Regions from separate parts of the Sporosarcina thermotolerans genome, predicted to be linked through region 4. Evidence: riboswitches for the same ligand, from Rfam matches in the RefSeq annotation. Region 4 holds a riboswitch; each other region holds the start of a gene.
What was found. A riboswitch is a leader RNA that binds a small molecule or an ion and turns the genes downstream of it on or off. The one in region 4 is predicted to bind S-adenosylmethionine.
Positions count from the first base shown of each region.

Region 1: it holds a riboswitch for S-adenosylmethionine, as region 4 does, so the genes downstream of both, metK (methionine adenosyltransferase) here and metA (homoserine O-acetyltransferase MetA) in region 4, are expected to answer to the same signal.
Region 2: it holds a riboswitch for S-adenosylmethionine, as region 4 does, so the genes downstream of both, ACFPZG_RS05480 (methionine biosynthesis PLP-dependent protein) here and metA (homoserine O-acetyltransferase MetA) in region 4, are expected to answer to the same signal.
Region 3: it holds a riboswitch for S-adenosylmethionine, as region 4 does, so the genes downstream of both, ACFPZG_RS14900 (methionine ABC transporter ATP-binding protein) here and metA (homoserine O-acetyltransferase MetA) in region 4, are expected to answer to the same signal.

Region 1 covers NZ_JBHSRM010000013.1:677,263-681,425, reverse strand. Annotated here, with positions in the region: gene pckA (phosphoenolpyruvate carboxykinase (ATP)) at 29-1,615, opposite strand; SAM riboswitch class I at 1,788-1,902, shown strand; gene metK (methionine adenosyltransferase) at 2,089-3,291, shown strand; gene ACFPZG_RS11300 (hypothetical protein) at 3,589-3,723, shown strand; gene ACFPZG_RS11295 (gamma carbonic anhydrase) at 3,925-4,163, opposite strand, start outside.
Region 2 covers NZ_JBHSRM010000009.1:12,059-16,221, reverse strand. Annotated here, with positions in the region: gene ACFPZG_RS05490 (phytoene/squalene synthase family protein) at 1-229, opposite strand, end outside; gene ACFPZG_RS05485 (NADPH-dependent FMN reductase) at 511-1,080, shown strand; gene ACFPZG_RS05480 (methionine biosynthesis PLP-dependent protein) at 1,127-2,254, opposite strand; SAM riboswitch class I at 2,335-2,440, opposite strand; gene ACFPZG_RS05475 (DMT family transporter) at 2,578-2,916, shown strand; gene ACFPZG_RS05470 (DMT family transporter) at 2,918-3,232, shown strand; gene ACFPZG_RS05465 (CPBP family intramembrane glutamic endopeptidase) at 3,262-4,095, opposite strand.
Region 3 covers NZ_JBHSRM010000018.1:59,232-63,394, forward strand. Annotated here, with positions in the region: gene ACFPZG_RS14895 (methionine ABC transporter permease) at 1-431, opposite strand, end outside; gene ACFPZG_RS14900 (methionine ABC transporter ATP-binding protein) at 424-1,437, opposite strand; SAM riboswitch class I at 1,534-1,638, opposite strand; gene ACFPZG_RS14905 (thioredoxin family protein) at 1,694-1,993, opposite strand; gene ACFPZG_RS14910 (toprim domain-containing protein) at 2,013-2,354, opposite strand; gene gcvH (glycine cleavage system protein GcvH) at 2,442-2,825, opposite strand; gene ACFPZG_RS14920 (arsenate reductase family protein) at 2,910-3,272, opposite strand; gene ACFPZG_RS14925 (acyl-CoA dehydrogenase family protein) at 3,347-4,163, opposite strand, start outside.
Region 4 covers NZ_JBHSRM010000012.1:81,308-85,470, forward strand. Annotated here, with positions in the region: gene ACFPZG_RS07415 (HAD family hydrolase) at 1-243, shown strand, start outside; gene ACFPZG_RS07420 (YetF domain-containing protein) at 328-1,029, opposite strand; gene metA (homoserine O-acetyltransferase MetA) at 1,131-2,039, opposite strand; SAM riboswitch class I at 2,114-2,220, opposite strand; gene ACFPZG_RS07430 (YitT family protein) at 2,269-3,126, opposite strand; gene ACFPZG_RS07435 (AbrB/MazE/SpoVT family DNA-binding domain-containing protein) at 3,323-3,601, shown strand; gene ACFPZG_RS07440 (glycerophosphodiester phosphodiesterase) at 3,662-4,163, shown strand, end outside.

The DNA.
Region 1 (4,163 bases), on a different contig from region 4:
CATATATGATACTAATAGAAAGCTTTTATTAAGCAATCGGTCCGCCTTTTAGTGTAATCTCTTCAGAGACATGACCGAATTTCTTGAAGTTTTCACGGAAAAGGTCCGCTAATTCTTTTGCTTTTTCATCGTATGCTGCAGGATCGCTCCACGCATTGCGAGGGTTCAACACTTCGCTTGGCACACCTTCAATAGCTTTTGGCATAGCAAGGCCAAAAATTGCATTTTCTTCAAATTCAACATCAGTTAATTCGCCAGCAATTGCAGCACGGACCATTGTACGTGTATGTTTCAATTCCATACGTTTACCAACTCCGTAAACGCCACCCGTCCAACCAGTGTTTACAAGGAATACTTGTGCATCATGCTCATCGATTTTCTTACCAAGCATTTCAGCGTACACAGTCGCTGGAAGCGGTAGGAATGGAGAACCGAAGCATGTTGAGAAAGTAGCCTCAGGTGCAGTAATGCCACGCTCAGTTCCTGCAAGCTTCGATGTGAAACCGCTTAGGAAGTGATACATCGCTTGTTCTTTCGTCAATTTCGAAATTGGAGGTAACACGCCAAACGCATCCGCAGTTAGGAACACGATTGCTTTCGGATGTCCTGCAACGGACGGTGTTACGATGTTTTCGATATTTTGGATTGGATAAGCTGCACGTGTATTTTCAGTTAATGAACTATCGTCATAATCTGGGATACGTGTTTCTGGGTCAAGCACAACGTTTTCAAGAACTGAACCGAATTGGATCGCTCCAAAGATTTCTGGTTCCTTTTCTTGAGACAAGTTGACGCATTTTGCGTAACATCCACCTTCGATGTTGAATACACCGTTATCAGACCAGCCGTGCTCATCATCACCGATCAACTTACGGTTAGCATCAGCGGAAAGAGTCGTTTTTCCTGTACCTGAAAGGCCGAAGAATAGGGCAACATCGCCTTCTTCACCAACGTTTGCTGAACAGTGCATAGGAAGAATTCCGCGCTCAGGAAGCAAGTAGTTCATGACAGAGAAAATCGATTTTTTCATTTCTCCTGCGTATTCTGTTCCTCCGATAAGGACAATGCGCTTCTCAAGTGATACAATGATGAAAGTCTCGGATTTCGTGCCGTCGACTGCTGGATCTGCTTTGAAAGATGGAGCAGCAAGTATTGTAAATTGTGCTTCATGTGCTTTCAATTCTTCTTCAGTAGGTCGGATGAATAGATTCTGAACAAATAGGTTTTGCCAAGCGAATTCATTAATAATTTGAATGGAAAGCTGTGAATCTTTATCAGCTCCTGCAAAGCCTTTAAAAACGAATAGTTCGTCTTTCTTTTTTAGATGGTTAATCACTTTTGTATATAATGAATCAAATAATTCACTGGAAATCGGTTGGTTAACTTTGCCCCAATCGATCTTATCTTTGGAAGAATCTTCTTCGACTGTGTACTTATCTCCAGGTGAACGGCCAGTATACTTTCCAGTTTGCGCAGTAAGTGCTCCATCTGCAGAAAGTTTAGCTTCTCCACGAGCTGTCGCTTTTTCAACTAACTCTGCCACTGAAGGCTGGATGTTTACGTTATTGCCTGAAAGTAACTCATGTAGTCCGTTTTCAATTTTCGCTGAGATCATTTTGTTCGTACCGTCCTTTGCGTGTAATCCCGAGTCACGGGTGTCATCACATTTCGTAAATAGTATAACACATTTAGAATAATAGTCTATACTAATTGAAAACACAAGCGGTTAGATCAAAAATATTTGACAAAACCACTTTCTTTACTTACTATTGTTAGATGAACGGATACTCTTATCCCGAGCTGGCGGAGGGACAGGCCCTATGAAGCCCGGCAACCTGCGCATATATACCTGCGAGAAGGTGCCAAACCTGGAGCAAGGTTGAATTCCTTGGACGATAAGAGTGAAAGGTGCTGCTTTTGAAATTCTGCCTTTCCTCATGTATATTTACGTGAGCGAAGGGCTTTTTATATTCATTTTACAGGCCCTTAATCCTTGTGTATGTTGACGTCGACTCTCTAGGCGCTGAACTTACTGGGACAATTAGAGTACCGTATCAATATTTGCAAGCTGTTAAGGAGGAAACAACAATGACAAATCGCCGACTGTTTACATCGGAATCGGTAACTGAAGGACATCCGGACAAAATGTGCGATCAGATTTCTGACGCTATTTTGGACGCGATTTTAGAGGAAGACCCAAATGCACGCGTGGCGTGTGAAACGACAATTACAACAGGATTAGTTCTTGTTATAGGTGAAATTACAACAACTACCTATGTCGACATTCCGAAAGTTGTACGGGATACAGTGAAAGAAATCGGGTACACACGTGCTAAATTCGGATTCGACTGGGAAACTTCATCTGTTTTAACTTCGATTGACGAGCAGTCCCCAGACATCGCGGCAAGCGTGGATCAGGCGCTTGAAGCAAGAGAAGGAACAATGACAGATGCGGAGCTTGACGCAATCGGAGCTGGTGACCAAGGATTGATGTTCGGTTTTGCATGTAATGAAACACCTGAACTCATGCCGATGCCTATTAGTTTATCCCATAAACTTGCCCGCCGCCTTGCTGAAGTACGTAAAGAAGATATTCTTACTTATCTGCGTCCGGACGGAAAAACACAAGTAACAGTAGAATATGATGAAAATAATAATCCTGTCCGTATTGACACGATTGTTATTTCGACTCAACACTCTCCTGATGTGACACTTGAAGAAATTCAAAGAGATTTGAAAGAACAAGTTATTCAGCCGGTCGTCCCTGCGGAGTTATTAGATGAAGAAACTAAATACTTCATCAACCCTTCAGGCCGTTTCGTTATCGGTGGCCCACAAGGGGATGCAGGATTGACGGGACGTAAAATCATCGTTGACACATACGGCGGCTATGCACGTCATGGCGGTGGTGCATTCTCCGGGAAGGATGCTACAAAAGTGGACCGTTCCGCTTCATATGCTGCGCGCTATGTTGCGAAGAATATCGTTGCAGCTGGGCTTGCGGATCGTTGTGAAGTGCAATTGGCATATGCAATCGGTGTGGCGAAGCCAGTTTCTATTTCGATTGATACATTCGGAACAGGTAAAGTAGAGGAAAGCAAGCTTGTGGAAATCGTGCGTGAGTTATTCGATTTACGCCCTGCAGGCATCATTAAAATGCTTGACCTTCGCCGTCCAATTTACAAACAAACAGCAGCCTATGGCCATTTCGGTCGTACAGACGTTGAACTTCCTTGGGAGATCACGGATAAGGCGGAAGAATTGAAGGATAGAGCTGGATTGTCTAATTAATAATTGGATGATTGAATAAAGAGACAGGAAGAATGGAGAAATCCAGCCTTCCTGTTTTTTATTTTGGTGAAAGGAGAACTCCTGAGCGAAGAACGAGAACTTTTTAAGTGGAAAGGAGAACTCTGCGACGAAGAACGAGAACTCTTTTAGAGGAAAGGAGAACTAAATGGCGAAGAACGAGAACTCTTTATGTGGAAAGGAGAACTCTACGACGAAGAATGAGAACTCTTTAAGTGGAAAGGAGAACTTGGCTGTGTGTTAAGTGGGCAAGGTCCATTTATTTAGGGTCAGGGTCCATTGTTCCGCTATCAAGGTACATTCTTCCACGGTCAAGGTCCATTCTTCCACAGCCAGGGTCCATTGTTCAGCTACCAAGGTCCATTCTTCCTCTACCAAGGTCCATTCTTCAGGCAGCGTTATAAAAAGGTGTAAGATTAGGGAACTAAACTGAAATTTAAACGTTTAATTAGTAAATAGATTGGTAGGATGGGGGATTTTATATGGGTATAATAAGCTTTTGGTTGTTAGGACTTATCGGTTTATTCACTATTATCATCGTGGCAGGAATCATTGTTTTCATGGCTATCAAAAAATAAAGGTGTTGCGCAAAAAGTGGCAACACCTACACCGTTATTATTTTTGCATACCCTTATAAATAGCACCTTTTTCAACGTAACTTTCAACAATCCGCTTCATATCAGCTCGATCATCATCATTCAATTCACGGACGACTTTCGCCGGGGAACCAAGCGCAAGACAGCCTGGCGGTATTTTCTTGCCGGGAGGTACAAGACTTCCGGCTCCGATGAACGCACCTTCGCCAATTTCAGCACCATCCAAAATGATTGCGCCCATTCCAATCAGCGCACCTT
Region 2 (4,163 bases), on a different contig from region 4:
ATATATCGTTCTGCAAAAGCTTACTCGTAGACCGAAGTAAATACTGCTTGCTATCTGGCTGCAATTCCTCGTGATCCTCGATTTCATCAATCGCACGCATACATAAGTAGGCGGAGCCCACTGTCTTGCGCAACGTTGGATTCAGCAATTTAATCGGTATATAAAAGGTCCTGCTCGTAAGCTTCAGTATATGCATTGCTTCTTTTTGCAATTTTGCCTCGTTCATCAGTTGGATCCTCCTTCATTACTAAAAAAGAAAATACGTCTCATGCGTTATTATGATTATCATACACTATTCATTAAGGGACTTGCCAATTCTATAGATAGGAAATATCTAAAAGAATATTTTTACAAATGAACAAAAAATAAAGTTAAGGTCCAACTAAATTTGTTGAGAAAGTATTTTGAATATGAGATATTATCTAAGGAAAGTTTTCGATTCATGGCATATGCTCTAATGCATACCTTGCCTTGGTCTGGAAACGATATGTATAAAGGAGATTTTATAAGATGACTATTAAGGTTAAGGCGATTATAGGTAGTACAAGTTCTAAATCAGTCAATTTAGGTGTGGTTGAATTTTTAAGGAAAAAGTATGTAGGAAAATTGGAAATCACTCCTGTTTTCATCAATGACCTAACGATGTTTTCAGTGGACTTGGAAAGCAATCCTCCGGAAATCGTTACTGAATTCATGGATAACATAAGGGATTCGGACGCAATTCTTTTCGCTGTTCCCGAATACAATTACTCGATTCCTGGCGTATTGAAAAATGCCGTCGACTGGCTATCACGAAGCAACTTCGCTATAAAAGATAAGCCTGCATTCATGATCGGGGCTTCGGCGGGAGTGTTAGGTACAGTGCGTGCACAAATACACTTAAAACAAATACTTTCTAACCCGATGCTTTCACCTGCACTTTTGCCTGGAAATGATGTATTCATTGGTTCGATTCAACAAAAAGTCGATGAGATTGGACAATTGACAGACCAAGCGACGATTGATTTCTTGGATAAAGTTGTGAACAACTTTATCGAGTTTTATTCAAAGACTAAAGCGTTTGCTGAACTTCAAGCATAATTTTAAAAAATGGCCTGCCTTGAGTTGCTCAAGGCGGCCTTTTTTATTAGTTAGAAAGAACGGGGGATTTTGAAGCTGCTGTTAGGGCTTGCTTTAAGTCGTCAATTAAATCTTCAGCTTCTTCCAACCCTACGGAAAAACGCAATAGCCGTTTGTCCACTCCACGTTTTTCCCTTTCCTCCTCAGGGATATCAGCATGGGTTTGTGTCGTCGGATATGTAATGAGGCTTTCTACACCGCCGAGGCTTTCAGCAAAAGTAATAAGGTGTAAGTTCTTGAGAAACGGACCGATCCATTCGCTGTTTTGAAGTCGGAAGGAAATCATTCCACCTTTTCCTGCATAAAGGACATCCGCTATAAGCGGTTCATTTTCCAAATAGGCGACGAGCTCCTTTGCATTTGCGTCATGTTGTTTCATCCGTACATGCAATGTCTTTAATCCGCGGACGACAAGCCATGAATCGAAAGGGGATAGCGTGGCGCCAATCGCATTATGGTTTTCGCCTAAAAGATTGCATAATTCTTCCCCTTTCGCAACAACAAGTCCGGCCAATACATCATTATGACCACCGATGTATTTTGTCGCGCTATGGATGACGATATCCGCACCAAGTTCAATTGGGCGCTGATAGAAAGGCGTTAAAAACGTATTATCGACGATTAACAGCAACCCGTGTTTCTTCGCAAGCGCCGCGTATTTTTCAATATCTATTTCCAGCATAAGCGGATTCGTCGGTGTTTCGATAAAAAGTGCTTTTGTGTTCTCTGTGATAAGCCTCTCTGTTTCTTCTACATTTTGAAATGAAGTATAGAATGTCGTAATGCCATATATATTGGCATATTGTTTGAACAGACGATAGGTACCTCCGTATATGTCGTCAGGTGCAATCAGTTCATCTCCAGGCTTGAAGATGGAGAGGGAAAGTTGGATAGCTGCCATCCCGGAACTGCATGCGTAGCCTCGGTCGCCGTTTTCCAAATTGGCAATTCCTTCTTCGAGGATTGTCCGTGTTGGGTTTTTCGTCCTTGTGTAGTCGTATCCTGTGGAGAGCCCTAAGCCGTCATGTTTGTAGGCGGTGGAGAAGTGGATTGGGGGATTGACTGCTCCTGTTCTCGGATCGCTATGATTTCCTAACTGTACCAATTTCGTGTTTATGCTATGATTTGTCAACATGTCCATCTCCTTTGGTTTATCGATATAAAAAGGCCCTCTTCGAATAAGAAGAGGGCCTTCAACGGTTGTTGAGATCAATCTTCTTATCTTCAAGACGGGGTCGTCTTTTGGAATTAGCACCATGCCAAATCGAGCTGGTTGCTGAGACTTCGTCGGGCCAAATCCCTCCGTCTCTCTTGATAAGAAACAAAATATATAATTGTTGGAAAAATGATTTATCTAAAATTACCATGATTCTGTATAGATTGCAAGAGAGCTCTGAAAATAACTTTATAAATGATTTGCTATAATGGGGTCATGTTGAGTGGTGAGGGGGATTTTTATTGGCTTGGCTTTATGTTTTATTGGCGGCGATCATCGAAGTGTTTTGGGTGATTGGACTTAGGTATTCCGACTCCGCCATAGAGTGGGCGGGGACTGTTGTTGCGATCATCATCAGCTTTTACGCAATTATAAAAGCATGTGAGAAGCTGCCGTCGGGGACAGTTTATGCGGTTTTCACCGGTTCTGGAGCTGCGGCGATTGTGTTGGTCGATTTTCTGTTTTTCAATGCGGAGCTTTCCATCATGAAGGTGTTTTTCATTGCAATTATTATCGTCGGTGTTATTGGGATAAAGATGACTTCCGTTGAGTCAATCCCGGTGGAAGAGGGGGGCGAATGAAATGGCATGGGTTTATCTTGTCATCGCCAGTTTAGGCGAGATTTTCGGAGTCATGTCCATTAACTTATATTTGCAAAAGAGGTCATGGCAACGATTGATAGTAATTGTCGCTACATTTTCAATAGGATTTTATTTTCTATCGCTTGCGATGCGTGAAATTCCGATGGGGACTGCGTACCCAGTTTGGACTGGATTAGGTGCTGCGGGGGCTGTCTTGATGGGCATTTTGTTTTTCAAGGAAGCAGCTGGATGGAAACGGATCCTTTTCTTATGCTTAATCATCGGTGGGGCAGTCGGGTTGAAATTATTTGGATGAAAAAAAGGGCGATTCAGTCGCCCTTTCGCTCACTCGGATATCGTTTCAAGTGCACTCATTGCTTCTTCTCTTTTCTTCGATAAACCTTTTCCTAATTTTACTACGATATAGGCAGTTAAAATTGAACTGATAACAAGTAGGACAGACAATGTGCTAGCATTGTTAATAATATCCTCACGCGTTGCGATAACCACGCCATCGAACCATGAGGCTGGCAAAAATGAAGAGATCACAGCAAGCGTGTTGTTCAATATATGCATCAAAATCGGTAGTAAAAGGTTTCCGGTTCGCAAGTAAAGTAGACATGCGATAAGTCCGAATAGGAAAGCGCCGATCATATCGGCATGCAAAACCCCGAAAAGGATGCTCGATATCAAAATACCGCCCCACATTGATGTTTTCTTCATGAAGCGATGCAAGAAAACTCCCCGGAAGACGAATTCCTCGACAATCGGGCCCAAGATGGTGATAGCAATAATTTCAGTTACCAATAAGACGGGATTCGTAGGCATTGGCACTTCAGTCATTAGAAAATCAGCAAATGCCGGGAGTATTGGGTCAACGACAAAGACGAGCAACCAAAATGAACTTAAAGAGAGTACGATAGATACAATGACGATGCCAACTATGGCTGGACCCCACGGTTTTATCCCCTTGAAGAAAACCGTATCCCGAATCACGTTCGGATACTTATTGAAATAATACCCGAAAAAAATTGCAGGTATAATCGCATAAATAACGATATTTGCAGCAGCTCCGAAGAACTCCTCGTTAACTCCGACCCCAACTGTAAATACAACTAAAACAAGTAAACTTACAACCGATAACGCGAATAAATAACGGATTTTCATCTCTTCAAACAAGAAAACACCCCCTTGATTAATCTTAGGCGAACTGGAATGATATGTCACTATGTTATATGAATCGATAA
Region 3 (4,163 bases), on a different contig from region 4:
AGCAATACTTTGAAGATAATCGTGCTTGTTTTTGCACCCATCGATCTTGCAGCTTCGATAACGCCCCTATCAATTTCACGCAAGCCAATCATGACCATTCGCGCATAAAACGGTGCAGCCCCGATAACAAGTGCCGGGATGGCCGCTTCCGGACCGCGCATCGTCCCAACGAAAAGTGTTGTGAATGGAATCAGTAGAATGATCAAAATGATGAAAGGAATCGATCGGAAAATATTGACGAACGCTCCCGTGATGCCATACACCAATTTATTTTTCCAAAGCTGGCCAGGGCTCGATAAGAATAGAAGTACGCCAAGTAAGAGCCCGAATATGAACGTATATAAAGTGGAGATTCCGGTCATATATAACGTTTCAACTGTTGCCTCCCACATTTTATCCCAGTTAACGTGTTGAAATAAATTTTCATTCATTGGTGATCACCTCTGTCTGCACACCTAATTCATGGAGATAGGCAATCGCCATATCAACATCCTTTTCATTACCTAAAAGCTGTAAAATAAGCGTGCCATAAGCGCCGCCTTTAGTCTGGGATATATTCCCTTGTACGATATTCACGTCAATGTCGAATTTCCGAATCAAGCTTGCCAACACAGGATGCTCTGTCTTCTCTCCGACAAATGCAAGTTTGATGAGCGTGCCTCCCGGTATATGTGCGAGTACCTGTTCAGTACCAACAGGCTCGGTCACTTGGGAAACAAACCGTTTTGTAATTGGCTCCTTCGGTGATTGGAAAACTTCAAGAACAGATCCAGTTTCAACGACATTACCTGCTTCCATGACAGCTACTCGATGGCAAATTTTCCGGATGACATGCATTTCATGTGTGATTAATACAATTGTCAATCCAAGCCGTTCATTGATGCTTGTCAATAAATCAAGGATAGAATCTGTCGTTTCGGGATCAAGTGCGGAAGTAGCTTCGTCGCAGAGAAGAACTTCAGGGTCATTTGCCAATGCTCTTGCAATGCCCACTCGTTGCTTTTGCCCACCGGATAATTCGGAAGGGTAGGCATTCTCTCTTCCCTTTAAACCGACCAAATCAATTAACTCATTCACTCTTCTTTCACGTTCAGCCTTTTTAATTCCCGCGATTTCAAGTGGGAAGGAAATGTTCTGTTTGACAGTGCGAGACCAAAGTAAATTGAAGTGCTGAAAGATCATGCTGATTTTCTTCCTTGCATTCCTTAGCTCCCGGGCATTTACGGAAGACATTTCATAACCTGCAATCTTCACCGTTCCTGAGGAAGGCTTTTCGAGTCCGTTCAGAAGTCGGATCAAAGTACTCTTTCCCGCTCCGCTATACCCGATGATGCCGAAGATTTCACCTTCCGCGATATCCAAATTCACTTTATCAACAGCGATAATAGCATTCGAGCCATTGCCGAATTGTTTATTTACACCCTGTAAATGAATCATGTTTTCACCTCTATATAATCTTAACCAAAAATAAAAGCCTTTCTGCAGACAAGCAGAAAGGCATAACGTTATATTAAAAGTAAACGTTCATCCAATCTCTCATCTATCAAAGCAAACGCTTTGCGTGACTTGGCACCATTTCACTTTCGTGACGGTTGCCGGGCTTCATAGGGCACTTCCCTCCACCTCTCTTAATAAGAGCGACGATATTCAGTTAAGTTAATAGATATATTTATAACATGGACGACTAATAGGGTCAACCTATTTGTTCAAGAAGATAGGGAACGGATTGGAATGCGTAGATTTTATGGGTCACTTTTCCATTCTCTTGAATCAATAGACAAGGTACGCTTTCTATTTCGTAATCAATGGCAAGGTCTTCTATAAAGTTCAAGTCTGCTTTGCCAATTGGCAGGTCCGGTTTCATAGCGGATATGACTTCGACCATAATGGAAGCGACCATGCAAGTTCCACACATTGGTGTATATAGATAAAACACGGATTTAGAGGATTCTTTTTTACTTTTTTCCCATTGTTCGATTGTCCAATTTTCGATAGTTGACATGTTTTCACCTTCAAAGTAAGAATTCGGGATGCACTTCAAAGTTTTCAGCGATAAGAATCGCGGCGAGAGTGCGGTAAGGGGTTGTTTCGACTTGGCGGTAGACACGTTCTGTGTAGAGATGGATTGCTTCAGGATATGCCCTTTTGAATAGTGTTCGGATTTTCTCTCCGGATTCGTCAGCGTCAAAAAAGATGTATAGGTCGCAGTCTTCATACGGCATGAGCATTTCTTCGATGCGATAGGGGCTGACTGTACCATTTGTGCAAATGATGTCTATCGGTTCTGCCAATACTCGTTGAAGTCTTTTTCGGTCTGATCCACCTTCGACTATTATGACTTTATTTGAATCCATCTCCTCACCGCCTTCTATAATAGTTTATCCACATCCCTTTAAATTATTGAATCAAAAAAAGCGCTGTATGGCCAGCGCTTTGGGAAATTACTCTCCATCAGTCATTTTTTCATAGTCTTCAGCTGACATTAACGCGTCAAGTTCTGAGTCGTTAGAAGCTTCGACTACGATCATCCAAGCGCCTTCATATGGAGATTCGTTCACCAATTCAGGGCTATCTTCTAATTCTTCGTTCACTTCAACTACTTTACCGCTAATCGGAGCATACAATTCAGAGACAGTTTTAACGGATTCAACGCTGCCGAATGGTTCGTCCGCTTTTACTTCATCTCCAACTTGTGGTAGTTCAACGAAAACGATATCGCCAAGCTCAGCTTGTGCAAAATGCGTAATACCGATACGATATTTACCGCTTTCATCTTTTACCCATTCATGTTCCTCGGAATAACGTAAATCTTTAGGTGTGCTCATCCCGTACCCCTCCATAAATATACATTTCGTTAGTTGTTTCTTTCTACTCAATTCTCACATATTTCAATGATAAAGACAAGTGAGTTATTTCGTACTCCATACATCCCCAAACTGTGCTTCATTAAAGCCTACAGTCACTTTGGAACCGTCTGTTACAATCGGTCTTTTAATGAGCATTCCATCTGTGGATAAGAGTTGAATTTTTTCATCATCTGTCATGTTGGAAAGTTTGTCCTTCAAATTCAATTCTCTATATTTCATCCCACTGACATTAAAAAACTTTTTAATGTCCAGGTCTGAATTTCCGATCATAGTTCGAAGCTCTTCTTCAGTTGGTGGATTCTCGGCAATATTAATATCTTCGAATTCCAATCCGTTGGTTTCCAACCACTTTTTTGCTTTTCTACAAGTCCCGCATTTCGGATAACCGTAATAAGTTATTGTCATATCGTAACACCTCCACATTTTCTCCAGTATAACAGAGAATCCACCCAGGGATGAAACCCCTGGGTGGGTTGGAATCATACGATATATTTTTCAGCGTCGATCAATTTGACAGATGCTTCGCGTTTCTTCGCGATGATATTGTAAGGATTTGAACGAGTCAATTTACGAAGCGCCGACAGCATCATACGTTGGTTATCCCCATCTACGGAAGCAAGAAGAGTTTCCTTTGCATCCTTTTCGATTGCTTCGAATGCCTCTTGGCAGAAAATTTCTGTATAAAGGATTTTTTGTTGTTCCTTCTCTTCGCCGTTTTTGGCAATTGCTTTTTCCGTACGCAATAGTGCGGATTCCATTGCAAAGACATTGTTTGCGATGTCAGCAATATTTACAAGAACTTCTTGTTCTTTGTCGAGGCTCGTGCCGAAACGTTGTGCTGCCATTCCAGCTGCAAGTAAGCCGATCTTCTTCGCGTTTTTCACAAGTACCTTTTCTTGTGCAAGTGCTTCGTCGCCAATTTCTTCAGGCATCATCATGAGAAGTTCTTCTTGTAGGCTTTGCGCTTTTTCAAGTAAAGGCAATTCGCCTTTCATCGCTTTTTTCAAGAAAGTTCCCGGGACGATCATGCGGTTGATTTCATTTGTTCCTTCAAAGATGCGGTTAATACGGGAATCGCGGTAAGCACGCTCAACTTCGTATTCTTGCATAAAACCGTAACCGCCATGCAATTGGACCGCTTCGTCCACAACATAGTCAAGCACTTCGGAACCGACAACTTTGTTGATGGAGCATTCGATAGCGTATTCAGCGATCGATGCCGCAACTGCTTTACCGTCTTTTTGTTGTTCAGCAGTCATTTGGCTATTGCGCTCTTCGAAATAACCGACCGTACGG
Region 4 (4,163 bases):
CCTTTCACCAAAGATGGAACTTTTAATAAAGATATTTCCATTTATCATATACAAGGTAAACGAAAAAACGAAAAGATCATGGAATCGCTTGCCGGGAATGAGATTGACTGGGCAAATAGCTTCGCTTACGGTGATAGTTTGTCCGATTTACCTGTCCTTGAACTTGTCGGTAAACCAGTGGCAGTAAAGCCTGAAGAAAGGCTTGAACGGGTTGCAATTGAAAGGGACTGGGCAATCCTTTAACTAATATACAAATGAAAAGGCCCGAAATGAGAAAAATAATCATTCCGGGCCTTTTTATATTGAAAACAGGCTTATATTAATAAATCATTTATCCTCCGTACGCTGATCGATATGGAGGGTCCCGTTTTCAAGGATCTCAGCATAATAGACATGCTCCACTTTATTAATTCCATTCTTCTTCAGCTGTTCGTATACCCATTCCTCGGTCAAGTTAAGTTCCGTCAGATTTTCCTTTATCAATTTCCCATCAGATATAATTTCTGTAGGAATAAATTTAGGATCTTTACCTGGAGCTTTTACATCTTGGCGTGTTGCAGACTCCTTGTTCGCCTTCTTCATGACACTTAATTGACCATTCGTCTCAAGGATTGCATAATTCACATCCGCAACTGCAAATATACTTTGCTCACGTAGCATCATATTTAAATCATTCAAAGTGAGTCGCGACTTTTTCATGCCTTTTTCACTAATTTTACCTCTATGGATAATAATCGTCGGTGAGTCATCGAAAAGAACCCTTGCTTTCTTCGATTTCACAGTTAAGAAATTCACTAAAATTACTAGTACACCCCACCAAACTAATGCAATCGCACCACTTACAAATGGGGTTTCTGTTTGCCCTGCAATTTCCGCTGCAATTGAACCTATTGTAATTCCCGTGACATAATGGAAAAATGTAAGTTGTGAAATCTGTTTTTTTCCCATCGCCCTTGCAACTATCATAAGAATTATGAATGACAGTGTAGTTCTAAGTATCATTTCCCAGAAATCGATTTTTTCAATCATGTCATGCAATTCCACACACCTCCATTAGAAGGTAGTGTGTAACTGAACACGGACAATATACGGAGAAAACAAAAATTAGCCAACTATTACAGTATTGGATTTTACTCCCACTCGTAAGGGGTTTCTTGGTAAACGTAGTAGTTTAGCCAATTCGAGAATAACAAATGTGTATGGGACCGCCATGTATTTAGTGGTTGCTTGGTTGTGTCGTTATTTGGAAAATAATTTTGTGGCATTTCAATATCGATCCCCTTTTTTAAATCACGTTCATATTCTTCCCCAAGTGTACAAGCATCATATTCCAAATGCCCAGTAATCATAATATGTTTTTCATCCTTGGATAGGATAATAAACGCACCTGCATCATCGGATACCGCCAATAACTTCAAATCGTCATTTTGCTCAATCTCGTCAATTGAAACGGAAGTGTAACGGGAATGAGGTGCTTCGAAAACATCATTGAAGCCTCTAACCAATCGAATTGTTGGATCTGTTAATGTATGTTGGAACACACCGGATAGCTTCTTCGACAACTTAAATTTATTTAGCCCAAAATGGTGATATAATGCAGCCTGAGCACCCCAACAAATATGTAAAACGGAAGTAACGTTCGTCTTAGACCAATCCATAATCTCTTTTAACTCATCCCAATAGAGGACATCTTCAAACTCAAGATGTTCAATCGGCGCACCTGTAATAATCAGCCCATCAAAACGACGATTTTTCACATATTCAAATGTCGTGTAAAATGAATCCAAGTGATTTTTACTAACGTTTTTAGATTCATACGAAGCTGTGTTCAAAAAGGTTATATTCACTTGTAACGGTGTATTGCCAAGCAAACGAAGTAATTGAAGCTCCGTTTTTTCCTTCTCAGGCATTAAATTTAAAATAAGAATATTCAACGGCCTAATATCTTGACTTGATGCCCGACCCTCATCCATTACAAAAATCTTTTCCTCTTTCAAAACTTCCCGCGCAGGTAAATGTTCTGGTATATTAATTGGCATTAGGATTCCCCCTTAAAATTTAAAAAATCCCCGTTCCCAAGGATAGGAACGAGGATACATCGAAATTTTCTTCGTTCTTATCTTTCAAGATTTACATCTTGTTGGAGGTAGCACCTTCCTGCAATTGCAGAGGTTGCTGAAGCGTCATCGGGCCAAATCCCTCAGCTTCTCTTGATAAGAATTATTCAATTGTGAACTATTATATCATTCTTTTTAAAATTGTATACCTTTATTGATGAATCTTCGACTTTGAGAATCCCAGTCCTAATATTTCCGAAGCGTTAAGGAAAATGACAAAAGATGAAGGCTCTGCTGCTTGTAATACCTTTTTCAAATAAACTGCCTCTGATTGCTCCACAACACAAAAAATCATCGTCTTTTCATCATTCGAAAAACCACCAGTCGACTTCACCTTAGTTAAACCACGGTCAATCTCATTCTTAATAATCGATTGGATTTTCTCCTCATTCTCCGTAATAATAAGCACTAACTTCGTTGGCGATGTTTGCAATTGAACAAAGTCTATTACTTTACTCGTTACATAAATCGACATTAGCGCATATAACGCAAGTTCAAAATTGAAGACAAATGCGGACGTAACCACAACCACACCATCCACAATCAATTGCGAGAAGCCACTCGATATACCCGTATATTTCTTTAATAATTGAGCGATTAACGCTGTACCACCAGTCGATCCGTTTCCACGATAAACAATTCCAAGGCCAATCCCAAGAACAATTCCACCATAAATAGAGCTCAACAACGGATTATCAATAGGAACCTCGAGACCCGCCGTCAAATAAATGACAAGAGGAACACAAAATGTACCAACAATCGTTTTTGCACTAAACTCTTTTCCAGCAATAATTAGTCCTAATACAATCAACGGAATATTAATTAACCATTGAACAATCGCGGGATTATACCCAAATAACTCGTAAAGAATCGTACTTACACCAGAAATTCCTCCCGCTGCAATTCTGGAAGGCAATAAAAATATATTAAAAGCAAGGGCAACCAATGCGGAGCCGAATATGATTTGGACATAGTCAAAAACAACCGACTTTTTATGGATAAAAGACATGTGTATTCAATTCCCCCCTCTTATAAAAGCCTTAACTATTTTAACAGATAAACTTGTTTAGAATAGTTTTAAAGCTTGTAAAAAGGGCATAGTTATATCTATTGGATAATATATTCATATTTTTGTATTTTCTATTATTATCTGATATGATATAAGTACCAATATACTAAATATTCCAATGTTAGGGAGGAGAAAAATGCAAAGTCTGGGAATTGTACGGAAAGTCGATCACCTTGGTCGGATTGTTATCCCGAAGGAACTAAGGAGAAGTTTGGGATTAGATCAAGGGGTACCTTTGGAGATCTTTGTTGACAATGACAAAATCATCTTGCGAAAATATGTTGTTGACGAAGCATGCGTCATAACTGGAGAAATATCACTTCAAAATAAAAAGCTTTCTAATGGAATGTATATCAGCCCTAGAGGAGCAGAACTTCTAAAAAAGGAAATTGAAGATTATAAAACTTGGGAATAACAACATGGGCAACGGATTTTTTCTCCGTAGCCCTTTCTTTTAGGATTAAACAAAAGAAAGGTGAGTAATTTGGATATTTTTGCACACAGGGGCGCGTCAGGATCATTCCCCGAAAACACAGTAAGCTCATTCAAGGAAGCGGCTCGCCTTCCCATTTTCGGTGTAGAATTCGATGTCCATATGTCATCGGATGGAGAACTTGTCGTTATCCATGATGAAACCATCGATAGAACATCCAATGGAATGGGTTTTATAAAAGATATGACTCTGGAGGATTTGAAGCAATTCGATTACGGCGGATGGTTTTCACCTGAATTTAGAGGAGAGACGATTCCAACCCTTTCTGAAGTCCTTGATATATTCCAACCAACTGAACTCATACTAAATATCGAGTTAAAATCTGATGTGTTTCCCTACAACGGGATGGTCGAAAAGGTACTTGCCATGATATCGAAAAAGCAAATGGAAGAATGTGTTATTCTTTCCTCTTTCGATCACAGCGCCATCCAATTAGTGAAGAAATTAGCTCCACAAATCGAGACCGCTGCCTTGTTCATGGAAG